Regions from separate parts of the Streptacidiphilus jeojiensis genome, predicted to be linked through region 2. Evidence: riboswitches for the same ligand, from Rfam matches in the RefSeq annotation. Region 2 holds a riboswitch; each other region holds the start of a gene.
What was found. A riboswitch is a leader RNA that binds a small molecule or an ion and turns the genes downstream of it on or off. The one in region 2 is predicted to bind cobalamin.

Region 1 (7,474 bases), on a different contig from region 2:
GCCCGTTCGATGTCCGCGACCGCCACCGGCCGCGACCCAGCTCCGAGCACCGGACGGTGCTCCACCCTCGCGCCGTACTGCAAGGTCCCGCCCAACTGCACTCCCAGCGCGCCGGCGAACGCCGCCTCCGCCTGGCCGGCGTTGGGGCTGGGGTGGCTGGAGGCGTCCGCCCGCCACACCCGCCAGGCCTCCCCGCGGTGGTCCGGCCCCGCGGCGGCGACGGTCAGCAGCGCGGTCAGCCGCGCCCCCGGCCAGCCCGCCACGTCGTCCAGCCGGGCCGAGGCCCAACCGAACCGCAGGTAGCGGGGCGAGCGATGGCCCACCATGGCGTCCAGGGTGTTCACCGCGCGGAACGCCAGCAGCCCGGGGCTGCCCGCCAGCGCGCCCCAGACCAGGGCGTTCACCACCGCGTCGGCGGTGTTCTCCGCCACCGACTCGACCACCGCACGGGCGATCTGCTGCTCCGTCAGCTCCCGGGGGTCGCGTCCGCAGAGGTACGGCAGCCGCTCGCGCGCCGCCGTGAGGTCGCCTGCCTCTAGAGCCGCGCCGATGGTCCGCGCCTCCCGGACCAGGGACGCGCCGCCGAGCACGGTCCAGGTGGCCGCGGCCGTGAACAGCGCCGTTCCCGCCGGGGTGCGCCGCAGCGCCCGCTCGCCGCACCGGGCCCCAACCGCGACCGTGCCGACGCAGAGTGCCGTGAAGACCGCCCCGCTGTCGCGCCGGTCCTGCCAGAGCAGCCGCTCCAGCGCCCCGGCGGCCCGGCCGAACCCGGCCACCGGGTGCCCGCGCCGGGGGTCGCCGAAGGCGGCGTCGGCTGCGTATCCGGCTGCGAGCCCCAGGGCGGTCGTCGCCCGCACGGCCGTCAGCCGCAGGGCCGGGCGATGGCGGGGACAGCAGGCAGAGGTGGTGGCGGAGCAGAAACGCGCATGGCGGTGGATGTCCTCACTCAGGGTCCGCGCCCTGGATCGACGAACCGGGGGCGAGAGTCTCCTGGCTTCCGGATCGACACGCCCCCGGGCCTTCCCGCAGTGCCACCACCCGGTAGAGGGGGTGACCGCCGCCGTGGCCGTCGTTCGAGGGCGCTCCCCGGTGACAGTGGCGGGACCGCGCCGGACTGGGGGTCTCCCCCTTCACCGGCTTCCTCTCCATGCCTCCGTTTGGCCTGCTGATACCACCACGTCCGCCGACCGAGCGTCAACCGGCGGCGGCCCCGCCCGCGCAGTGCTCCAGCAGGTCGGCCACGCTGCCGCGGCCGTCCCAGCCGGGGTCACGGCCCGTCAGCGCCGCGCCCAGGCGGGCCCATCGCACCGGATCGGTGCCCAGGATCAGCGGCACCTGCTCGGCGAGTGTGGCGAGCGCCACCCGGGTGGCCTGCGGCAGGTCGTCGCGGACCAGCGCGCCGGACAGGTACATCAGCACCCGGGCGGCCGGGGCGGTGCGGATCAGCAGGTCCGCCCCGTCCATCCGGCCGGTGTCCAGGGCGCGGTCCAGCAGCTGCGCGACCATCCCGTCGCCCAGCTCGTCGAAGCCCTGCCCGGGTCCTCGCTCCGGCAGCCCGGCCGGCTCGGTGCCGGCCACCAGGGCGGTGTCCCGGAACGCGGGGCACCGCGCCAGGGTGAACCGCGCCGGGACCACGGCCAGCAGGTCGGCGGCGCGCACCAGTCCGCGGGCCAGGGCGGTGTCCGCGTACTCGGCGGCGTCCCGGCCCGGTCCCTCGGCGGGCGCGGCGGCGCAGAACTCGCGGAAGGTCGCGGTGACCAGCTCCGCGGTGTGGTGGCCGTAGACCCGCTCGGGCCGGGGCAGGCCGGCCGCGTCGCAGGCGTCGAGCAGCCAGGCCGGGGTGGTCCAGTTGGGCAGGTCGTAGGCGCCGGTGGCCAGCAGCGCGGCCAGCACCCCTGGGTCCTCCGGCAGCGGTGGCTGGGTGTCACCGCAGGCGCGGCGCAGCAGGTCCAGCGCCATCAGCGCGGACTCGGCGACCCGGGGCGGTGCGGCCCGCGCGGGCGCGGGCGCGACGGCGGTCAGCGGGCGCAGCTGTTCGAGCAGGGCCTCGGGGAGGGCGGGCAGCAGCGCGCGGACGTCCTGGTCCGGGAGCCGGTCCAGCAGGAAGGCCAGTACCCCGAGCACGTTCCGGCTCGGCGGGTACCACTCGTCCGGACCCGCGGCGGGACTGGGCCGGGCCGCGAGCAGGTCGGGCAGCGTCCCGCGGTAGCCGGAGAGCTGTTCCTGCAGACCGTGCCAGCGCTCGGCGTCGGCGCCGAGGAACTCGGCCACCAGGGCCCGGAGTTCGGCGGCGAGCAGCCCCTCCGGGTCGTCGGCCCCGGCCAGCATCCCCGGAACCAGCCGGGCCGGGCGCGCCACCGCGAGCAGTTCGGAGCCGAGTCGCGCGTCCAGGCCGCCGGCCGCCCGCGCCGCCGCGACCAGTCGGCCCAGCTGCGGCTGCCGCGGTGCGGCCAGCGAGGCCCGTACCGCGGCAGCCGCCCGCTCGGCCCGCTCGCGTTCCATCGACGACACCGGCCTCAGGCGGCGTTGTCCTTGCTGGCCGGCAGCTGCTTGGGCGAGCGGGCGGCGCGCAGCAGCTCGACGGCGGTCGGCACCGGCTCGACCGGCACCGGTCCCTGGAGCGGACCCAGGTGCGGACCGAGGTGCGGACCGAGGACCGGCCCGGGGAGCACCTGCCCCTGGACGACCTGGCTGAGTACGACCTGCTCACCGGGGCTGGTGGGCGGGCGGAGGAAGTGGTCCTCGAACCACGACATGCCCAGGATCATGAGCAGGCCGATCGGAGCTATGACGACGCAGAGTAGGACAGACATGGGCACCCCAGGCGGTCAGTGCTGCTGCGGTCTTCCGACTACCCCCGGATCCCAGCCTCGGCCACCGCTCCGCGTTCCGCATCTCGGGGAGTCCGCGCGCGACTGCGTACAGTCAGCGCACCGCCGCCCGGCCCCGGCTCAGTGCCGCCCGGAGACCACGTCGGCGACCCGGGCGATCGGCGAGGTGGTCGCCCGGCCGCCGCGCTCCTGCCGGTCCGCGGCGTGGTAGGCGGCGTACATGCCGTGCACGCCGATCCAGCGCAGCGGCTCCGGCTCCCAGCGCCTGACCCGGTGGTTCACCCAGGGGAGTGCCGTCAGCCCGGTGTCCCCGGAACCGGCCGGCGCGGACTCGCGCAGCACCAGGTCCCGCAGGGTCCTGGCGGCCAGGTTGGTGGTGGTCACCCCGCTGCCGACGTAGCCGCCGGCCAGGCCGAGGCCGGTGGCCGGGTCCAGCTCCACCGTCGAGCACCAGTCCCGGGGCACGCCCAGCACCCCGGACCAGGCGTGGTCGATCCGGGCATCGGCGGCGGCCGGGAAGAAGTCCACCAGGATCGCCCGCAGTTGGTCCACGGTCTTCTGCGCGGTCAGCCCGTCGTTGTCGGTGCGCGAGCCGAAGCGGTACGGGACGCCGCGTCCGCCCAGGGCGATCCGGTCGTCGGCGGTGCGCTGGGCGTACATGTAGGCGTGCGCCATGTCGCCCAGGGTCTCCCGCCCGGACCAGCCGACCGCCTCCCAGAAGGCCTCCGGCAGCGGCTCGGTGACCACCATCGAGGAGTTCATCGGCAGCCAGGACCGGCGTTCGCCGCGCAGCGCCGAGGTGAAGCCCTCGGTGGCCCGCAGCACGAACCGCGCCGACACCGTGCCCTGCGCGGTGACCGCCTTGGCGGGCGCGCCGGACCCGCCGGGGACGATCTCCTGCACGGCCGTGGACTCGTACACCGACACGCCCATCGCCTCGACCACCCGGGCCAGTCCGACCACCAGCTTGGCCGGCTGGATCCGGGCGCCGTGCGGGGTCCAGGTGGCGCCCAGGGTGCCGGCCACACCGATCCGCGCGGCGGCCTCGGCCGGGCTCAGCAGTTCCAGACCGGTCTCGCCGAAGGAGTGCTCGTTCTCGACGTACGCGCCCAGCCGCTCCAGCTGGGCCGGGGTGCGGGCGACCTCCATCATTCCGCCCTTGGCGATGTCGGCGTCGATGCCCTCGGCCGCGCACACCGCGATCACCTCGTCCACCGCGCCGTTCATCGCCTGCTGCATGGCGATCGCGCCCGGCTTGCCGTACCTGCGGGCGAAGACACCGCGTCCGGCGAAGCCGTTGTAGAGCCAGCCGCCGTTGCGGCCGGACGCGCCGTAGCCGCAGAAGCGCTGCTCCAGGACGGTGATCCGCAGGCTGGGATCGGCCTTCTTCAGGTAGTACGCGGTCCACAGACCGGTGTAGCCGCCGCCGACGATGCAGACGTCGGCCTCGGCCGAGCCGTCCAGCGGCCTGCGGGGGGTGGGGAGCCCGATGGTCGAGTACCAGAACGAGACACCGCCGTTGGCGGTGGCGGACGTGCCCACAGGTGACCTGCTTCCATGCTGCGGATAGTGCCCGGCACGCTACCGATGCCCCCGGACCTGCGGCAATGCGCACTCTGTCAGGGGCGGGCCGCGGACTCGGACACTCCGTCGGATGGCCGCGCACCGCTGGCGCGTGCCGTCGCGGGGTACTGGGATGGGTCGGAGCGGGTAAGGAACGCAACGGGTGAGCACCCGGTATCGGACCGACCTTGGGAGCGAGATGCGCTGGGGACGAACGGCTGTGCTGGCCACGGCCACGGCGGTGGGCGCGGGAGCTGCCGCGCTGGTCGCCGGACGGGTGGTCTCCGACTTCTCGGTCCGCCCGCGCGGCGCGGCCCCGGCCGCGGCCGGGGGGCTGCGGGTGCACTCGCTGGCCGCGGGCCGGGTCGAGCTGACCCGGTCCTGGGAGACCCAGCGGCCCGGCCGCTACGCCCTGGAGTGGAACGACGGACACGCGGTGGTCGGCGAGGTGGTCGGCACCACCGCCCAGACCGTGGTGCGCCGGCTGGAGAGCGCCGGTGCGGACGGCGGCAGCCCGCTGGCCGTCGGCACCACCGTCCGGATCACCCCGCAGGTGCTCACCGGCGATCCGCGCTCGGCGGTCGGTCTCGACTTCTCCGAGCTCCATGTCCGCGGCGAGCTCGGCCCGATGCCGGCCTGGTACCTCGCCGGGGTGCGCGACCTGTGCGTGATCGCGGTGCACGGCATCGGCGCCGACCGCCGCCAGGCGCTGCCGCTGCTGCCGCTGCTGGACCGGCTCAAGGTGCCGGTGCTGGTGCTGACCTACCGCAACGACGAGGGCGCGCCGCGCTCGCCCGACGGCATCGCCCACTTCGGCGAGACCGAGTGGCGCGACGTTGAGGCGGCGATCCGGTTCACGGTGGACGGCGGCGCGCGGCGGATCCTGCTCTACGGCTGGTCCGTGGGCGCCACCATGGCGCTGCAGGCGGCGGCCCGCTCGGACCACCGCGAGGCGGTCCGCGGCCTGGTGCTGGACTCCCCGGTGCTGGACTGGGAGGACACGGTGCGCCGGCAGGCCACCCGGCGCGGGGTCCCCGGACCGCTGGCCGAACTCGGCGTGCGGGCGGCCCAGGGGCGTTCGGCGGTCGACCCGGCCGGTTTCGACCGGCTCGCCCTCGGCGCCGACCTCACCGTCCCGGCCCTGCTGCTGCACAGCACCGACGACACGGTGGCCGGCGTCGGGGCGGCCCGGGAGCTGGCCCGGCGGCGCGAGGATCTGGTGGTCTACGAGGAGTACGCCGGAGCCGAGCACGAGGCGCTGTGGAACGCGGATCCCGAGCGCTACGAGGCGACGCTGCTCAGATTCCTCACCCCCCTCCTGTGACCCTTCCGTCACCATTCCGGGACCGAGTGGAGCCCGCCGCGCCAGGGGATGTGACAACTGCCCCGCGGACGGGGAAGACTGCACGGCGTGACGTCCCGGAATTCGCGTGACCGTACTGGCCGATCCGAGATTTCTGGCCGACCCGACACCGCCGGCGGGCGACAGGAGGGTGCACCCGCGAGGGTGACCCGACTGCCCACCGCCGCCCGCCCGCCGCAGCCCCGCGCGGCCACCTCAGGCGGCATGGGCAGCACCGGCGCGGCAGCGCGCTCCGGCGCTCATGCCCGCCGCACGCCCCCGGCCGGGCTGCCCGGCCCTGCCCAACTCTCCCCGCTGGCCCGCAGGCTGCTCGCCGACGCGGTCCGGATCGCCCGCTGGGCCGGCGAACTGCCCAACGTCGACCGGCGCGGGGACCTGCTGGAGGGCGACGTGGTCTCGGCCGGGCGCGCCCTGGCGATGACCCATGACGCCGCCGTCGCCTCCTGGGAGCGGGCCCGCCTGGCCGGCCTGGTGGAACTGCGCGGCAGCGGCGCCGGCCCCGGCTGGCGGCTGCACGCCTGGGAGCACGACGACGAGGCCGTGCTGCGCGGCTGGGCGGCGCTGTTCGACGCCTGGACGCTGCTGGTGCCGGTGCCCGACCGCAACCTGACCTCGCTGGCCGGGCTGGCCGTCGACCACGCCCCGCAACTGCTCTCCTTCCTGCACCTGGTGGACGGCCCGGTGCCGCTCACCGAGCTGCTGGAGCTGCTGCGCCGGGGCCTGGAGGAGCAGTGGCACGGCGGGGTGCCGCCCGCGCTGGGCGCACCGGTCCCGCACGCCGCCTGGGCGGTCAGCGCCGTCCGCGGCGACAGCGCGCTGGCGCTGACCCTCACCCCGGGCGCGGCCGAGGTCGCCGGGGTGCTGGACTGGATGCTGGACGGCTTCGCGGCCGTCGGCGCCGTGGTCCGCCGCGACCTGGGCTCGCCCGACGCCGAGCCGGGCAGTGCCGAGGCGGGCCCGGTCGAGGTCGGCGCGGAGCTCACCCCGCTGGGGCACTGGGCGGTGCGCGCCAAGCTGGAGGAGATCTGCACGGTGGCGCAGACCGCCGCCGGCCACATCGAGCAGTCCGCGCTGGAACTGCTGACCGCCTGCGCCCAGTACTCCCCGGGCCCGGCCCGCGCCGAGTACCGGGCCTGGCTGGCGGCCCGTCAGGCCGAGAGCGCCGTCGCCGACCTGCTGGACGTCGCCCGCGGCGAGGACGCGCTGCTGCGCGGGCTCGCCTTCGAGGCGCTGCGGGTTGCCGGGCACCCGGCCGAGCCGGCCATCAGGGACTGCACCGAGGAGCCGCTGCTGCGCCCCTACGCGCTGCTGTGGCTGGCCGAGCAGACCGACGAGGAGGTGCTGCCCTCGGACGTGCTGGGCCAGGAGGACGCCACCTGGCTGTGGGTGGACACCGGCGCGGCCGTGCTGGAGCACGGCGACACCGCCATGCTGGTCCGCCACGTCCAGGGCGCCACCGACGGCGACCCGGGCCGGCTGTTCGCACTGGCCCGCCGGATCGGCCACCCCAGGGCGGGCCAGGTGCTGGCCGCCGTCGCCTCCGCCCACCCCGACCCCGGCGTGGCCCGCGCGGCCCGCCGCAGCGCCTTCAGCGTCCACGAGGGCGGTCGCTGACCCGGCGCCCTCCTGGCCCGGCGGCGAGTACGGTGTGTGGCAGCAGCCGGGCGAGGGAGTGAGCATGACAGCCGAAGGACGGATCGACTCACCCGCTGACGCG
Region 2 (7,474 bases):
TCCGCTCGACCTGGTCCGGGTCGCCCGCGACGGCCTGGGCCCAGGCCAGCCCGGCCAGGGCCTCCGCCCTGGCCTCCGGGTCGTCCTGCGGAGCCCGGTCGAGCAGGTCCAGCGCGCTGAGGTAGGAGCGCCGCGACTCGCGCGGGTGGCAGACGCCGCCGCGGAGCCAGTGCCCGCGCCGCAGCCAGGCCCGGGTCAGCGCCGGGCCGTCGGAGGGGGCGAGCTGCTCCACGGCCCGCTCGAAGGCCTCGTCGGAGCTGGGCAGCCGCCCGCGCCAGGCCTCCACCTCGGCGAGGTCCAGCAGGATCTCGACCGAGTCCGGGGCGAGCTCGCGCGCCTCGCGGAGGAAGGCGGCCGCCTCCGGCAGGGCGCAGACGGCGCGGGCCGCCGCGGCCGCCTCGGCGAAACGGGCGCCGGCCGGGCCGTCCTGTCCGGACAGCCGCAGGTGCCGGCCCAGCTCGGCGGCGGAGCGGGCGCGGCTCGCGCTGCGTGCGGTGCCGGTGCCGGTGGCCGCCGACCGGGCCGCTCCGGCGGCCAGCACCTCGGCGAGATCCGCGTGCAGCGCGCTGCGCTCCGGCGCCGGCAGGTCCGCGTAGCAGGCCTCGCGCAGCAGTGCGTGCCGGAAGCCGACCCCGGCCGATGCCTCGGAGTAGACCAGCAGCCCGGAGCCGAGGGCCTCCCCGGCCGCGCGCCGCACGTCGGCCAACGGCAGCGCGGCCAGCTCCGACGGTCTGAGCTCGCGTCCGGCGGCGGCCAGGTAGTCGGTCAGCCGGCGCGCCCCGGGGCCGAGCCGCTCGCAGGCGGCGCGGACGGCGCCGCGCAGTCCGGCCGGCAGATCCGCACCGCGCAGGGCGACCCCCTTGGCGGTCTCGACCGCGAGCAGCGGGTTGCCGTCGGCGACACGGGCGATCCCAGACGCCTGATCCTCCGTCAAGTTGCCCTGGCAGAGCGCGATGCGACGGATCGTCGGCAGCGGCAGCGGGCCGAGTTCGATCTCCCGGCCGAGGCTGCCCGAGGCGCGCAGCGCCGCCACCGCGGCGTCCAGTTCGGGGCGTCTGGGCATCCGCCGGCAGGTCGCCACCAGCAGCGCGGGCAGCTGCCCGGCGATCCGCCGTCCGACGTAGGCGAGCAGTTCCAGGCTGGACGGGTCGGCCCGGTGCACGTCCTCCAGGACCAGCAGCAGCGGCTCCGCGCGGACGGCCCGCAGCAGCGCCTGGGTGGCCCGTTCCAGCTGCCGGATCCGCTCCGTCCTGGGATCGATCAGCGGGTCGGCCCTGGTCGGATCGTCGACCAGCAGGCCCAGCGGGTCCACCCACAGGGCGAACGGGGCGCCCCCGCCGGGGCCGCCGGCATAGCCGGTCAGGGTGCGGGCGCCCTCGTCGGCGGCCAGCTGCCCCAACTCCTGGACCAACCGGGTCTTGCCCATCCCGCCGTCGCCGCTGAGCAGCAGTACCGAGCCCCGTCCGGCGGCGGCCTCGCGCCAGGCACTGGTCAGCGTCGCGGTCTCCTCGGCCCTGCCGATGAGGCGGGACCGCCCGGTGCCCGGTCCGGTCGGCCCCCGGGCGGCGGCCCGCAGCCTCCGGGCCAGGGCGGCCGTCTCCGGTCCGACGCCGGTGTCCAACTCCTCGGCCAGCTGCCTCCGCAGCCGTGCGTAGGCCTCCAGGGCCGCGGGGGTGTCGCCCGACTCCGCCAGCAGCGCCATCAGCGTCCGTGCGGCGGCCTCGTCGAAGGGGAGCAGCGCGACCTGTCGGCGGACGGCCGCGATCGCGGCCGGGAGGTCCTCCTCCTGCCGGTAGCGCTCGGCCAGGGCCGAGAGCGCGGCGGACAGCCGGACGGCGTGCTGTTCACGGGCCTCCACCGCCCAGTCCTGCCCGAAGGACGGCAGCAGCTCGCCCCGGCAGAGGCCGACGGCGTCCGCCGGCCGTCCCAGGTCGACCAGGCGCCGGAACTCGTCCAGGTCCACGGTCAGCCCGTCCCGGCACAGGCCGACGCTGCCGCGGTCCGCGGTCAGCTGCCGGGCTCCGGCCGGGCCGAAGGCCGTGCGCAGGGCCCAGACGGCGCTGCGCAGGCTGGCCCTGGCGGCGCTGTCCGGGGCGTCGGGCCAGAACCGGGCGGCCAGGCGCGGCCGGGGCTGCGGCCCCGGGTGCAGCGCCAGCCAGGCCAGCAGCTCGCAGGCTCGTCCGGCCGGTAGTCCGATCCGCTGCCCGTCGAGCTCCGCTTCGAGCTCGCCGAACAGCCGGATGCTGAGCGCCACCGTTTCAGCGTACCCGCGTACCCGCCGGTCACCTGGGGCTTGACGGTGGATTGACGGTGCCGGCGCAGGGTGGGGGCCGGAGGAAGGGAGAGGGCGATGAACACCTTGCAGACGGCTTCCGGTTTCGACACCGAGGCGCTGCGGCGCGGGGTCGAGGAGCGGGACGCGGCGGCCCTGATCGGCCTGTACGCCGATGACGCGGAGTTGTTCCTGGTCGACCGGCAGTCACAGCCGAGCAGCCCGCGGTCGCTGAAGGGCCGCGAACAGATCGCGGACCACCTGGAGGAGATCAGCGGCAGGGACATGACGCACACCCTGGAGCGGGTCCTGGTCGACGGCGGGCACGTCGCCTTCCTGGAGTCCTGCCGCTACCCGGACGGCGTGCGGGTGCTCTGCTCGGCCGTGCTGGACCTCGGCGACGACGGACGGATCGTCCGGCAGACCTGCGTGCAGGCCTGGGACGAGTGACGAACGACGAGTGACGAACGACGAGTGGCGAGAAGGAAGAGAAGGGACGCGATCATGAAGCAGACCGAGCACCGCGATTTCGCCGCACCCGACGAGGTCCGCCGGTTCGACCACGGACGTGCGGAGATCCTCACCGTCGAGGGCGCCGCCATCGGCCGCCTGGTGCTGCAGCCCGGCTGGCGCTGGTCCACGGACGTCAAGCCGATCGCCGGCACCGAGTGGTGCGAGGCGCCGCACTTCCAGTACCACGTCTCCGGCACCCTGCGGATCAGGATGGCCGACGGCACCGAATTCGACGCCACGCCCGGTCAGGTCACCGCGCTGCCCTCGGGACACGACGCCTGGGTCGTCGGGGACCAGGAGGTCGTAGTGGTGGACTGGATGGGCGCGCTCGACTACGCCCACGGGGCCTAGCGGCACCTGGCGGCACCGCGGGGCACCGGTCTCAGGCCCGGTGCCCCCAGCGGTGCTCCACCTTGGCCAGCCGCCAGTAGGCCAGCGCGCAGGCCCAGACGGCCACGAACAGCCCGACGATGACGAAGCCGACGTTGTTGAGGTTGACCGCGGAGATCCAGTTGCTGACCGGATCGTCCAGCCCGAGCTGGTCGTGCAGCACCCCGACCAGCTCGATCGTGCCGATCAGGAACGCGACGGCGATGGAGAGGCCGGTGATGGTGAGGTTGTAGTAGACCTTGCGTACCGGGTTGGAGAAGGCCCAGTGGTAGGCGAAGTTCATGAAGGTGCCGTCGAGGGTGTCGAAGAGGCTCATCCCGGCGGCGAACAGCAGCGGCAGGCACAGGATGGCGTACCAGGGCAGGCCCGCCGCCGCGCCGGAGCCGGCCATGACCATCAGGGTGACCTCGGTCGCGGTGTCGAAGCCGATGCCGAACAGCAGGCCGACCGGGTACATCTGGCCGGGGCGGGTGATCGACTTGGTGAGCCGCCCCAGGATGCGGTTCATGAAGCCGCGGCTGTCCAGGTGCTTCTCCAACTCGTGCTCGTCGAACTGCCCCTGGCGCATCGCCCGGAACACCCGGTGGATGCCGAACAGGGAGACCAGGTTGAGCGCGGCGATCAGGTAGAGGAAGCCGCCGGAGACACTGGTGCTGACCACGCCCAGGGCCTGGTGGGTGCTGGAGGAGTCGTTGGTCAGGGTGCCGGCGAAGCGCGCCCCGGCGGCGATGCCGGCCGCCAGCACCACCACGATGGTGGAGTGGCCCAGCGCGAACCAGAAGCCGACCGAGATCGGCCGCTTGCCGTCGGCCATCAGCTTGCGGGTGGTGTTGTCGATGGCGGCGATGTGGTCCGCGTCGAAGGCGTGCCGCATGCCCAGGGTGTAGGCGGTGACGCCGAGACCGAGACCGAAGACCTGCTTGCCCACGGTGTAGTGGTGCGGGGCGACCATGACGGCCAGGATCCCGAAGGCGACGACATGGAGCGCGGCGATCACCGCCATCAGCCCGCCGGTGCGGATCCAGTCGCGGCGCTCCCAGCGGAGCACGGGCGTGGTCGGTATCGCGGTTGCCGGTGCGGTCGCGCCGGTCGGCGGGGTGGGGATTCCGGGCATGGACATATGGGGGCAGCCTCTCCAGCACCTCGTGGACAGTGAGTCGTGCGGTGCCGTGGCCGGTCTCCTGGCTGACGGGTATGACACCTCCGTCCCCGGCCTTCCCAGGCGCGCGGGCGCGCCCAGTGGCCGCCTGCTCCCCGGTCGAGGAGCAGGTGCGGTGCGGAGATTTCCCGATCACAGTGGCGAGGGCCGCTCCGGTCTGGGACCCCTGAGGGCCCGTCACCGGTCTTCCCGAACACCACGGCTGAACCACCGTAGGCGGGCGGAGGCAGATCAACAAGCCTGCACAGCTGTGCAGGTGTTGCATCTCACTCGGGTTCTGGGGTGGAGTGGGGCGCATGCATCTGGTTCCGGAGGAGCGCGCGCACCGGCGCACCATCGACGAGCACACCGTCTGCGAGGCCATCGAGGGCATCGGCGACACCGCCAGGATCGCCGAGTGGTCCTCGCGGTTCGCGCTGCTGGGGGAGCCGGGGCGGCTAGCCCTGCTGCTGGCGGTGCACCACGGCGGCCCGATCGCCGTCACCGACCTGGCCATCGCCACCGGGATCTCCGACACCGCGGTGTCCCAGATGCTACGGCTGCTGCGGGCCTCGGGCACGGTCACCCCGCACAAGGACGGGCGCATCGTCCGCTACCGGCTCAGCGACGCCCGCACGGCCGCACTGCTGGACTCGCTCGGGGCCGCCGCCCAGGGGTGACCCGAGGGGCCGACCTGAGGGGCCGGCCCGCAGGGCTGACCCGCGCCGCAGTTGTCCCCGGATCGTGGACAACTGCGGCGGGTCGGGCGGTCTCAGCCCTCCTGCTCCTCCTCGACGCTGCGGTTCCACTCCCGCTTGGAGGACTGCCAGCCGTCCTCGTCGTGGCCGGTCCGCCAGTAGCCGGAGATGGACAGCCGGTCCAGCGGGATGCTCCGCTCGACCCGCAGCAGCCGGCGCAACTCCTTCACGAAGCCGGCCTCGCCGTGCACGAACGCCTCGGGGAGGCCGGCCGGGAAGTCCAGCGCGGAGACGGCCCGCACCAGGGGCTCGCCGATCCGCTCGGCGCCGCGGTGCAGCCAGGTGATCTCGGCCTCGCCCGGGGTGGACAGCTTCTGCTCCTCCTCGGGGCCGGCCACCTCGACGAAGACATGGGCGGTGGCACCCTCGGGCAGCTGCTCCAGGGCGGCGGCGATGGCCGGCAGCGCGCTCTCGTCGCCGGCCAGCAGGTACCAGTCGGCGTCGGGGGACGGGGCGTAGCCGCCGCCGGGGCCGCCGAAGTGGATCTCGTCGCCGGGTCGGGCCTGCGCGGCCCAGGGCCCGGCCACGCCCTCGTCGCCGTGGTGGACGAAGTCCACGGTCAGCTCGCCCGCCTCCGGGTCCCAGCGCCGCACGGTGTAGGTGCGGGTCACCGGCCAGTCCTCGCGCGGGAGTTCGGCACGGATCACGGCCAGGTCGAAGGGGTCCGGATAGACCACGCCGGGGCGCGGGAACTGGATCTTGATGTAGTGGTCGGTGAGTCCGCGGGTGGCGAAGGCCGCCAGGCCCTCGCCGCCGAGGACCACCCGGATCATGTGCGGGGTGAGCCGCTCGACGCGCTCCACCCGGCCGCGGTGGGTCTGCTGTGGACGACGCTCCGGTCGGCCTGCCATAAACACTCCCTGGGGATTTCGAACCTGTGACCCCCATAGTGCAGGGGAGGACCCGGCGATCCCGGAAACCTTACCTTTCCAAGCCTTTGCGAGCTGCCCCGTTATGCTGCGACGGCATGATCACGGTCCCCTGAAGGAGGCTCCTCCGTGGACCAGCTCGCGGCCCTCGGGCCGTTCTTCGCACTCGACACCCACCATCGGGACGAACCTGCCCGTCCGCCGTGGCAGGAGCTGCGCACCCTGGTCGAGGATCCGGCCGTGCTGCGGGAGCGGGTGGACGGCGTCCGCGGCCACCTCGCCGCCGCCGGTGGGCAAGCCGTCGCGGTCGTGGAGCTGCGGGTGGCCGCCTCGGTGACCCAACTGGGCCTGACCGCCAGGCTGGTCTCGCCGACCCTGGGCGTCGCCGTGCTGTCCGGCCGTTGGCCGCGCCCGGCTCTGGACCTGGCCCGCTGGCAGCCGGTCCCCGGCGGGGCGTTCCCGCTCTCCTTCGACGCCGCCGCCTTCGAGCCCGGGACGCCGGACGACCTCCTTGCAGGCCCGGTCCGGGAACTGGTCCTGGCCACGGCCGGACTGTCCGTCAGCCCGAAGGTGCTGTGGGGCAATGTCGCCTCCGCGGTCAACGGCGCCGCGACCGTGCTGGCCGGGGCGCGTCCGGAACTGGCCGCCGAGGCCCGGGCCGCGGCCGCGTTGCTGCTGGCGCATCCGCTGCTGCGCGACACCGTTGCGCCGGTGCCCCCGGGTACCGGCCGGTTCCGTCGCCGCAGCTGCTGCCTGATCTACCGTGCCGCCCCCGGCGGGGCCGGCGCGCTGTGCGGGGACTGCGTGCTGTCCCGCTGAACGGGACGGCTGAACGGGACGGCGCCGCCCCCCCCGCCCGGAAGGGGGCGGGAGACGGCGCCGTGTCGGCCGCGAGCGGTTCTAGCAGGTGAGGTTGGAGCCCGGGGAGACGCCGAGGATCGCGGCGTAGGACTCGTACTTGTTGACCCGGTCCTGCATTTCGGCGGTGTTGCCGCCGTTGCACTCGATGCTGCCGTTGATGGCCCAGATGGTCTGGCCGAAGCCGGCGCCGTTGACCATGGCGTTGTGGCCGGTCATGGTGCCGGGGCCGGTGTCGGTCATCCAGTACCACAGCGCGGTCTCCCAGGAGACGGCCGCGTCGGTCGCGACCAGGCCGGGGTTGTCGAGCAGGTCGACGCCCAGCGCGTTGCCGGCCGCCTCGTAGTTGAAGTTCCAGCTGATCTGCATCGGACCGCGGCCGTAGTAGGCGTAGGTGCCGGCCGGGCAGCCGTAGGACTCCGCCGCGCAGTAGTTGCCGGACTGGTCGACCTCGTTGATGTAGACCAGACCACCGGTCTCATGGCTGACGTTGGCCAGGAACGCGGCGGCCTCCTGCTTCTGCACCGTGCTGCTGCCGGTGGTGGCGAAGCCGGGGTACTTGCTGAGCGCCGTGACCAGGCCGCTGTAGGTGTAGAAGGAGTTCCGGCTCGGGAACATCTGGTCGAACTGGGCCTCGCTGACCGGGAATCCGGTGCTGGGCGCGGTCGTGGTGCCG
Region 3 (7,474 bases), on a different contig from region 2:
CGACGGTGCGTCAGGCGTCAGGTTCGGCGGCAGGGCGGGCAGCGGGTGGACCGCGTCGGACACCAGCCGGACCGGCGCGCCGTCCAGCAGCGCGCGGCTCACCGCGGCGAGTTCACCCTCGACGTGCAGTCCGAGGGTGTCCAGGCCGGGCAGGCCCATCGCGTCGGTGGCGGTGGTCAGCACCGGCTGCGCGTCCAGGGCTTCGGCGACCCGCTCGGCCAGCCGGTTGGCGCCGCCGTCATGGCCGCCGACGAGCGACACCGCGAAGTGCCGGGCCTCGTCCACGCAGACCACCCCGGGGTCGCCGTGCTTGTCCGCCAGCAGCGGGGCGATCAGCCGCACGGTGGCGCCGGTGGCCAGGAAGCACACCAGCTGCTCGCACTCGGCCCAGGCCCGGGCCACCGAGGCGGCGACGGTCTGCTCCTGGTAGAGGGTGCAGCCGCCCAGCGCCCCGGCGAGTTCGGCGGCGGCCGAGCGGCCGGCCGACGTCGCTGCGATCAAGCCGATCACTGTTCATCTCCTGACGATGGATCAAGTCGGTTGCCCCAGAGGACGAAAATCGGATTGGTGGCGGCCAGGCGGACCACTCCGCCGGGCAGCGGGGCCAGCCGTGACGACTGCAGCTGCACGCCCTCGGCGGTGAAGCCCGCTGCGAGGAGTGCGGCCCGCACGGCTGGGATCCGGTCCAGGGCGGCCAGCGTCACCACCACGGTGCGCCGGGCGCGCTCGGCGCAGGCGGCCACGATCTCCGGCAGATCCGTGCCGCCGCCGCCGACGAACACCGCGTCGGGCTCCGGGAGTTCGGCGAGGACATCCGGGGCGGCCCCGTGTACCACGAGTACATCGAGACCATGCGCCGCTGCGTTTGCGGTGACCCGCTGCACTCCGTCCGCTGCCTTCTCGACCGCGACCACGGCCGCGCCGAGCCGGGCGCACTCGACGGCCACCGAGCCGCTGCCCGCGCCCACGTCCCAGACCAGCTCGCCCAGCCGCGGTCCGAGCCGGGCCAGCGCCAGGGCACGGACCTCGGCCTTGGTGACCATGGAGTCGCGGTGCTCGAAGGCGTCCTCGGGCAGTCCCCAGCCGCCCTCGGCGGCGTCAGCGCCCCCGGCGACGGCACGCATCGCACCGGGGCGCTCGGCGCCGGGGCCCAGGCTGAGCACCACATGGACGCCGGGCCAGTCCCGCGCAGCGGCCTGTTCCGGCGTCACCTCCTCGATCCGCTCGCTGTCGGCGCCGAGGTCGGTCGCCACCAGCAGCCGGCGCCGCAGCCCGGGGACGGCGGCCAGCGCCGCCCCGATCTCAGCGGGCCCGGCGCCGGGCGCGGTCAGCACGGCGACCTTGCGGTGCGCCCGGCAGACGTTCAGCGCGGTACGCGGGTCACGGCCGTGGGCGCTCACCACCACCGCGTCGTCCCAGGGCAGACCCACCCGGGCGAAGGCCTCCGCGACGCTGCTGACGCCGGGTCGGACGTCCAGCGCCTCCGGGCCGAAGCGTTCCGCCAGGGCGCGGACGATACCGAAGAACCCCGGATCGCCGGAGGCCAGCACCACCACCGGACCGGCGCCGTCGTCCAGCGCGGTTGCAGCCGCGTCCAGCGCCGGTGCCAGCGGACCGAGCGCCACCGCCCGCTCCGGCGGTACCCCGGCGGCGTCCAGGTGCCGTCGCGCGCCCAGCACCAGCCCGGCGCCGGCGACCAGCGCAGCGTGCGCCGCGGCCTGCCCGGCACCGAGGACGGTGATGCGGTGCCGGAACGGGCGCCGGTGCCGGTCCGTCACGAGGCGCCGCTGCCGCGCAGGGCGCGCCGGGCCGCCAGGTCGGCCTTGCGGAAGGTGTGGAAGTGGCCGGGGTGGTAGAGGTGCGACCGGGTCCCGGTCGCCGCCAGCGCCGGGCCGACCAGGAACAGCGTGTGCTTCCACAGCCGGTGCTCCTTGACGGTCGCCTCCAGCGTCTCCAGCGTGCCGTAGAGCACCAGCTCGTCCGGCCAGGTCGCCTGGTAGGCGACCACGACCGGGGTGTCCAGCGGGTAGCCGCCCGCGGTCAGCTCCTCCACCAGCTGCTTGGTGCGCGCGGCGGAGAGGAAGACCGCCATGGTGGTGCCGTGCCGGGCGAAGTCGCGCACCTCCTCGCCGGGCGGCATCGGGGTCTTGCCCCCGCCGAGCCGGGTCAGGATGACGCTCTGGGCCACCTCGGGGATGGTCAGCTCGCGCTGGGCGATGGCGGCGACGGCGGAGAAGGAGGAGACGCCGGGGACGATCTCGGTCTCCAGGCCCAGCTCCCGGCAGCGGTCCAGCTGCTCCTGGACAGCGCCCCACAGCGAGGGGTCCCCGGAGTGGATCCTGGCCACCCGGCGGCCCTGTTCGGCGGCGCGCCGGTACTCCGCCAGTACGTCCTCCATCGGGACCAGCGAGGAGTCCAGGATCACGGCGTCCTCGCGGGCGTGCTCCAGCACCTCGGCCTGGACCAGGCTGGCGGCCCAGATCACGGTGTCCGCCTCGGCGATGGCCCGGGCCGCGCGGAAGGTGAGCAGATCGGCCGCGCCGGGGCCGGCGCCGACGAAGGTGACCTTGCCGGTGCTGCCGGCGGTGCCGTTGTCGGAAGTCGCAGCGGTACCGGTCACAGCTTGCCTCCACGGCGGGTGCGGGTCGCGGGCGCGATCAGGGTCGAGAGGTAGGGCAGCGGTCCGGTCAGCGGGTGTCCGGCCGGACGGATCCGCTCGTCCGGCAGGCCCAGCGCGGACCCCCAGACGGCGCTGCCGTCCCGGCCGGTGTCCCGCAGCGCGGCGGCGACCTGCTCGGCCAGCCGTCCGAACTTGTAGGCGACCACGGTGCCGGGCCCGGCCAGGGCGTCCCGCAGCACCTCGGCGCCGGCGGTCACCGGGACCAGCGTCAGCGGCTCGGTCCCCTCGGCCAGCACGGTGCCGCTGCGCGCGGCCAGGTCCTGCATGGCGGTGATGCCGGGGACGGTCTCCACCACCAGGCCGGGGACCAGCGGCGCCAGGGTCTGGGCGAGGTAGGTGAAGGTCGAGTAGACATTGGGGTCGCCGATGGTGGCGAAGGCGACGCTGCCGTGCTCCCGCAGCAGCTCGGCGACCCGGGTGCCGGCCGCGTCCCAGGCGGCCTCGCGGCGGGCCCGGTCCTCGCGCTCGTTCAGGGCGAAGACCACCCGCTCGACCTTGGCCGCGGCACCGGCGACATGGTGCAGCACCGTCGCCTCGGCCCGTCCGGTCTCACCGCCGTCCAGCACCGGCACGACCACCACGGCGGCCTCGCGCAGCACCCGGACCGCCTTGACGGTGACCAGTTCCGGATCGCCGGGACCCATCCCCACCCCGGTCAGTCGCGGCGTCACCACGGTGCGGGCAGGCGGCAGGGCACAGGGGCGCAGCAGCGCATGGCAGTAGTCCTCACTCGGGGTCCGCGCCCCGGATCGTGGTGTCGGCGGCCAGAGTTCCTGGCTCGGGGACGACCGCACCCGGTGCTCGGGCGCGCCGCCCGGTGACAGTGGCGGGACCGCGCCGGATTCGCACCGGACTTCCTCATCATTGCCGCCGTACAAGGCTCCAAAATCCCACCACGTGGCCCGTCGCCAGGTCAACCGGGGCGGCTGTGTCCTCGCCCACGCCCCGTTCCCCGCCGTTCTGACTGATCACCACCACCGGGAGTGAACGAACCGATACTCTCGGAAGAGTGCGGACCGGCGAGGCGGGCGGGGTGGACATGACCTTCAGCGTCCATGGCAGGCGAGTCGGGGAACTGCCCGCCGAGGTCACCGGCTTCGTCGGCCGGAGCGCCGAACTGGCCACCGTGGAACGGCTGCTGACGCAGGCCAGACTGGTCACCCTGACCGGCCCCGGCGGGGTCGGCAAGACCCGGATCGCGCTGCGCACCGTCGCCGGGATGCGCGAGCGCTATCCGGACGGCGTCTTCCTGGTCGAGCTCTCCGCCCTGCCCGAACCCGAACTGCTGCCCAGGGCGGTCTGCGCCGCGCTGGGGATAGTGGACCAGACGGCCCGTCCGCCGCTGGACTTCCTCACCGAGTACCTGGCCGACCGGACCGCACTGCTGGTGCTGGACACCTGCGAGCACCTGGTCGACGCCTGCGCCATGCTCGCCGACCTGCTGCTGCGGGACGCGCCGGGGATCGGCATCCTGGCGACCAGTCGGCAGCCGCTGGACGTCCCGGGGGAGCACACCCTGGTCATCCCCCCGCTGCCGGTCCAGGACGAGGGCCCGGACGGGGTCGGCGCGGTGGCGCTGTTCGCCCAGCGGGCGTCCGCGGTGCTGCCGGGCTTCGCCCTGGGCGACGGCAACCGCGCCGACGTGCTGGCGCTGTGCCGACGGCTGGACGGCATCCCGCTGGCCATCGAACTCGCCACGGTACGGCTCCGCGCCCTCCCGCTGGACCAGTTGGTGGCCCGGCTGGAGGACCGCTTCCGGCTGCTCACCGGCGGCCGGCGCACCGCACTGCCGCGGCACCAGACCCTGCGGACCACCATCGGCTGGAGCCACGAGCTGTGTACGGCCGAGGAGCGGCTGCTCTGGGCGCGGCTGTCGGTGTTCGCCGGCAGCTTCGACCTGACCGCGGTGGAACGGGTCTGCGCCGGCGGCGAGCTGGCCGCCGGCACGGTGCTGGAGCAGCTGATCGGCCTGGTCGACAAGTCGGTGGTGCTGCGGGTCGACTCCGAGGACGCCCGGACCCGATACCGTCTGCTGGACACCATCCGCGAGTACGGCGGCGAGTGGCTGGAGCAGACCGGCGAGGAGGCCGCGGTCCGGCACCGGCACCTGGCCCACTACCGGGCGATGGCGGGCGAGTTCCGGACCCGCTTCGCCACCGACGCGCAGCTGCCGCTGTTCCGCGCGCTCGGCCCGGAACTGGAGAACCTGCGCGCCGCGCTGCGCTTCCAGATCGATAGCTCCACCGATCCTGACCAGGCCCTGTCCTTCTGCACCGACCTGTGGGCCTTCTGGGTCTGCTCCGGGCTGCACGCCGAGGGGCGGCACTGGATCGACCTGGCCCTCGCCGAGCAGCCCGCGCCCACCGCGGCCCGGTCGCTGGCGCTCAGCCTCGGCGCCCAGCTGTCACTGTTCGCCGGCGACCACGACGGCGCACTGCCGGGCCTGCTGGAGGCGCTGGCGATCGCCGAGCAGCTGGACGACGACCGGCTGCGGCTGCACGCGCACCACTTCCTGACCCTGGCCGCGGGCTGGCGCGGCGACTACGAGCAGGTCGAGGCCCACACCCAGAAGATCTTCGAGTATCTGCGCCCCGGTGAGGACCCGGTCAGCGACGGCCTGATGATGGCGCACTGGGCCCTCAAGCACGTGACCACCGACCGTCCGGACAAGGGCGTGGAGATCTGCGACGCGCACCTGGCGGTGCTGGCCGCGGAGCCGGACGAGTGCTGGCTACGCGGCTTCCTGCTGCTGGTGAAGGCCCAGGCGCAGTTCGCCCTCGGCCAGTACCAGGAGGCCTCACTGACTGCCCGTCAGTCGCTGCGGCTGCGCACCGAGCTGGGCGACCGCACCGGGCAGGCGTATGCGCTGGAGGTGCTGGCCTGGGTCGCGGCGGCAGAGGGCCGGCACCGCCGGGCCGCCTGGCTGCTGGGCGCCGCCGCCGCGCTCTGGGAGCGGTCCGGGCTCCCGCTGAGCGGCGCCGTCGAGCTGCACGGGCCGCACGACACGGCGGTGCGGCTGATCGTCGCGGCCCTCGGCGAGCCGCTCCGGGCGGAGTGCCACCGGCAGGGGGCGTCCTGCGAGCCGGAGCGGGCTGTCGAGTTGGCCCTCTCGGAGGCGGACACCCCGCAGCCGGTGCAGAACGGGCCGGAGCAGCCGGCGCGGGCCCCGGGACCGGATCTGCTGACCCGCCGTGAGCGCGAGGTCGCCGCGCTGGTCGCCCAGGGCATGTCGAACCGTCAGGTCGCCGAGCGACTGGTGATCTCCAAGCGCACCGCCGACGCCCATGTCGAGCACATCCTGGCCAAGTTGGGCTTCTCCTCGCGCACCGAGATCGCCGCGGCCGTGGCCCGCTCGCAGGTCGTGGAGGGCAGCGTCTAGGTAGGTGCCGGCGCAGATCTAGGTATACCTGTTTCGGTCGGTTACCGATGCCCGGGCCGGGGCCCGCGGTCGATGCTGGAAGCACGTCGGGCCGCACCGGAGCCGGGTACAGCAGGGGGTCCGCAAGGGCCTCTGGGACCGGTACGGGGGGCAGCCCGGCGACCGTCACGGCATCCGCCGTTGCAGCAGGGGCTCCCCCGGTTCCACTGGCGGGGGGTGCCGTGGCGGGCCCGGTCGTTGTTCCGGGCACCCGCCCTGCACTGACCCGTCCTCGCACCGACTCGCTCCGCACCGACACGAGGAGGCCGCCATGGCCACCGAGGCAGCCACTCCGCCCGAACCCTGCCCGACCGACGACACCCTGCTCGGCCGGGACCGCGAACTCGCCTCCCTGCACCGGGCACTGGGCACCCGGCGGCTGGTCGCACTGACCGGGACGGTGGGCGTAGGCAAGACCCGGCTGGCCCGGAAGGCCGCGGAGGTCTGGCACGGCGAGGTCGGCGGCCGGGTCCGCCGGGCCGATCTCGGCTCGCTGCTCGCACCCGAGCTCTTCGCGGTCACCCTCGGCTACGCCCTGCGGGTGCCCGAGCGTCCCGGCGTCTCCGAACTGGGCGGCCTGGCCCGCGCATTGGGGACGGAGCCGACCCTGCTGCTGCTGGACGGCACCGAACGGCTCAGGGGCCGGGGTGCGGCGGCGCTGGAGTACCTGCTGGACACCTGCCCCGAGCTGACGGTGCTCTGCGCAGGCCGGGCCGGCCCCGGTTCGCACCATGAGCACGGCCAGCGCCTGGAGCCGCTGGCCGAGACCCCGGCGGTGGCGCTGCTGCGGCTGAGGGCCCGTCAGTTCGGGGCCGGCCCGATGGCCCGGGGAGGCAGGGAGCATCTGGACGCGCTGCCGCTGTGCCACCTGCTGGACCGCAACCCGCTGGCCCTGGTGCTGGCCGCCAGCCGCCTGGTCGACACCCCGCCCCGGCGGCTGATGACCGAGACCGCCTGCCCGGCCGGGCTGCTGGCACTGGCCCCCGGTGAACTCGATCCGGCGCACGCCGAGGCGGGCCGGCGCCATCTGCCGGACCGCACGCTGCGGTCCGCCGCCGAGGCCAGCCATGAGCTGTGCACCGAGGACGAGCGGCTGCTGTGGGCCGCACTGTCGGGGGTCCCGGTCGGCTTCGACCTGGCCGACGCGCACCAGGCCTGCGCCGGGCTGGCGCTGCCGGGGACGCCGCTCTCGGGCCCGGCGCTGGAGGCCGCCTGGGCTGGGCTGATCCGGGCCTCGGTGCTGGTCCGGTACGGGGCGGGCACCGGCCGCTACCGGCTGCCCTTCCTGCTGCGGGCCTATGGCCGCGAGCAGGCGCGACAGCTCAAGCGCTGACGGCGGCTCGCTGGCGCTGACGGTGGTTCAGGCGCCGAGCAGT

Region 1: it holds a riboswitch for cobalamin, as region 2 does, so the genes downstream of both, ABUW04_RS36630 (cobalamin biosynthesis protein) here and ABUW04_RS29260 (HoxN/HupN/NixA family nickel/cobalt transporter) in region 2, are expected to answer to the same signal.
Region 3: it holds a riboswitch for cobalamin, as region 2 does, so the genes downstream of both, cobI (precorrin-2 C(20)-methyltransferase) here and ABUW04_RS29260 (HoxN/HupN/NixA family nickel/cobalt transporter) in region 2, are expected to answer to the same signal.

Annotation. Positions count from the first base shown of each region.
Region 1 covers NZ_JBEUKS010000019.1:94,185-101,658, reverse strand. Annotated here, with positions in the region: gene ABUW04_RS36630 (cobalamin biosynthesis protein) at 1-857, opposite strand, end outside; cobalamin riboswitch at 962-1,170, opposite strand; gene ABUW04_RS36625 (hypothetical protein) at 1,195-2,502, opposite strand; gene ABUW04_RS36620 (hypothetical protein) at 2,517-2,813, opposite strand; gene ABUW04_RS36615 (NAD(P)/FAD-dependent oxidoreductase) at 2,952-4,373, opposite strand; gene ABUW04_RS36610 (alpha/beta hydrolase) at 4,594-5,718, shown strand; gene ABUW04_RS36605 (hypothetical protein) at 5,962-7,371, shown strand; gene ABUW04_RS36600 (MarR family winged helix-turn-helix transcriptional regulator) at 7,436-7,474, shown strand, end outside.
Region 2 covers NZ_JBEUKS010000012.1:64,978-72,451, forward strand. Annotated here, with positions in the region: gene ABUW04_RS29245 (ATP-binding protein) at 1-2,254, opposite strand, end outside; gene ABUW04_RS29250 (nuclear transport factor 2 family protein) at 2,351-2,722, shown strand; gene ABUW04_RS29255 (cupin domain-containing protein) at 2,777-3,136, shown strand; gene ABUW04_RS29260 (HoxN/HupN/NixA family nickel/cobalt transporter) at 3,168-4,295, opposite strand; cobalamin riboswitch at 4,330-4,550, opposite strand; gene ABUW04_RS29265 (ArsR/SmtB family transcription factor) at 4,631-4,993, shown strand; gene ABUW04_RS29270 (siderophore-interacting protein) at 5,086-5,922, opposite strand; gene ABUW04_RS29275 ((2Fe-2S)-binding protein) at 6,070-6,759, shown strand; gene ABUW04_RS29280 (glycoside hydrolase family 19 protein) at 6,841-7,474, opposite strand, start outside.
Region 3 covers NZ_JBEUKS010000019.1:110,912-118,385, reverse strand. Annotated here, with positions in the region: gene cobJ (precorrin-3B C(17)-methyltransferase) at 1-510, opposite strand, end outside; gene cbiE (precorrin-6y C5,15-methyltransferase (decarboxylating) subunit CbiE) at 507-1,778, opposite strand; gene cobM (precorrin-4 C(11)-methyltransferase) at 1,775-2,620, opposite strand; gene cobI (precorrin-2 C(20)-methyltransferase) at 2,617-3,351, opposite strand; cobalamin riboswitch at 3,426-3,579, opposite strand; gene ABUW04_RS36665 (ATP-binding protein) at 3,690-6,059, shown strand; gene ABUW04_RS36660 (hypothetical protein) at 6,370-7,431, shown strand; gene ABUW04_RS36655 (cobyrinate a,c-diamide synthase) at 7,459-7,474, opposite strand, start outside.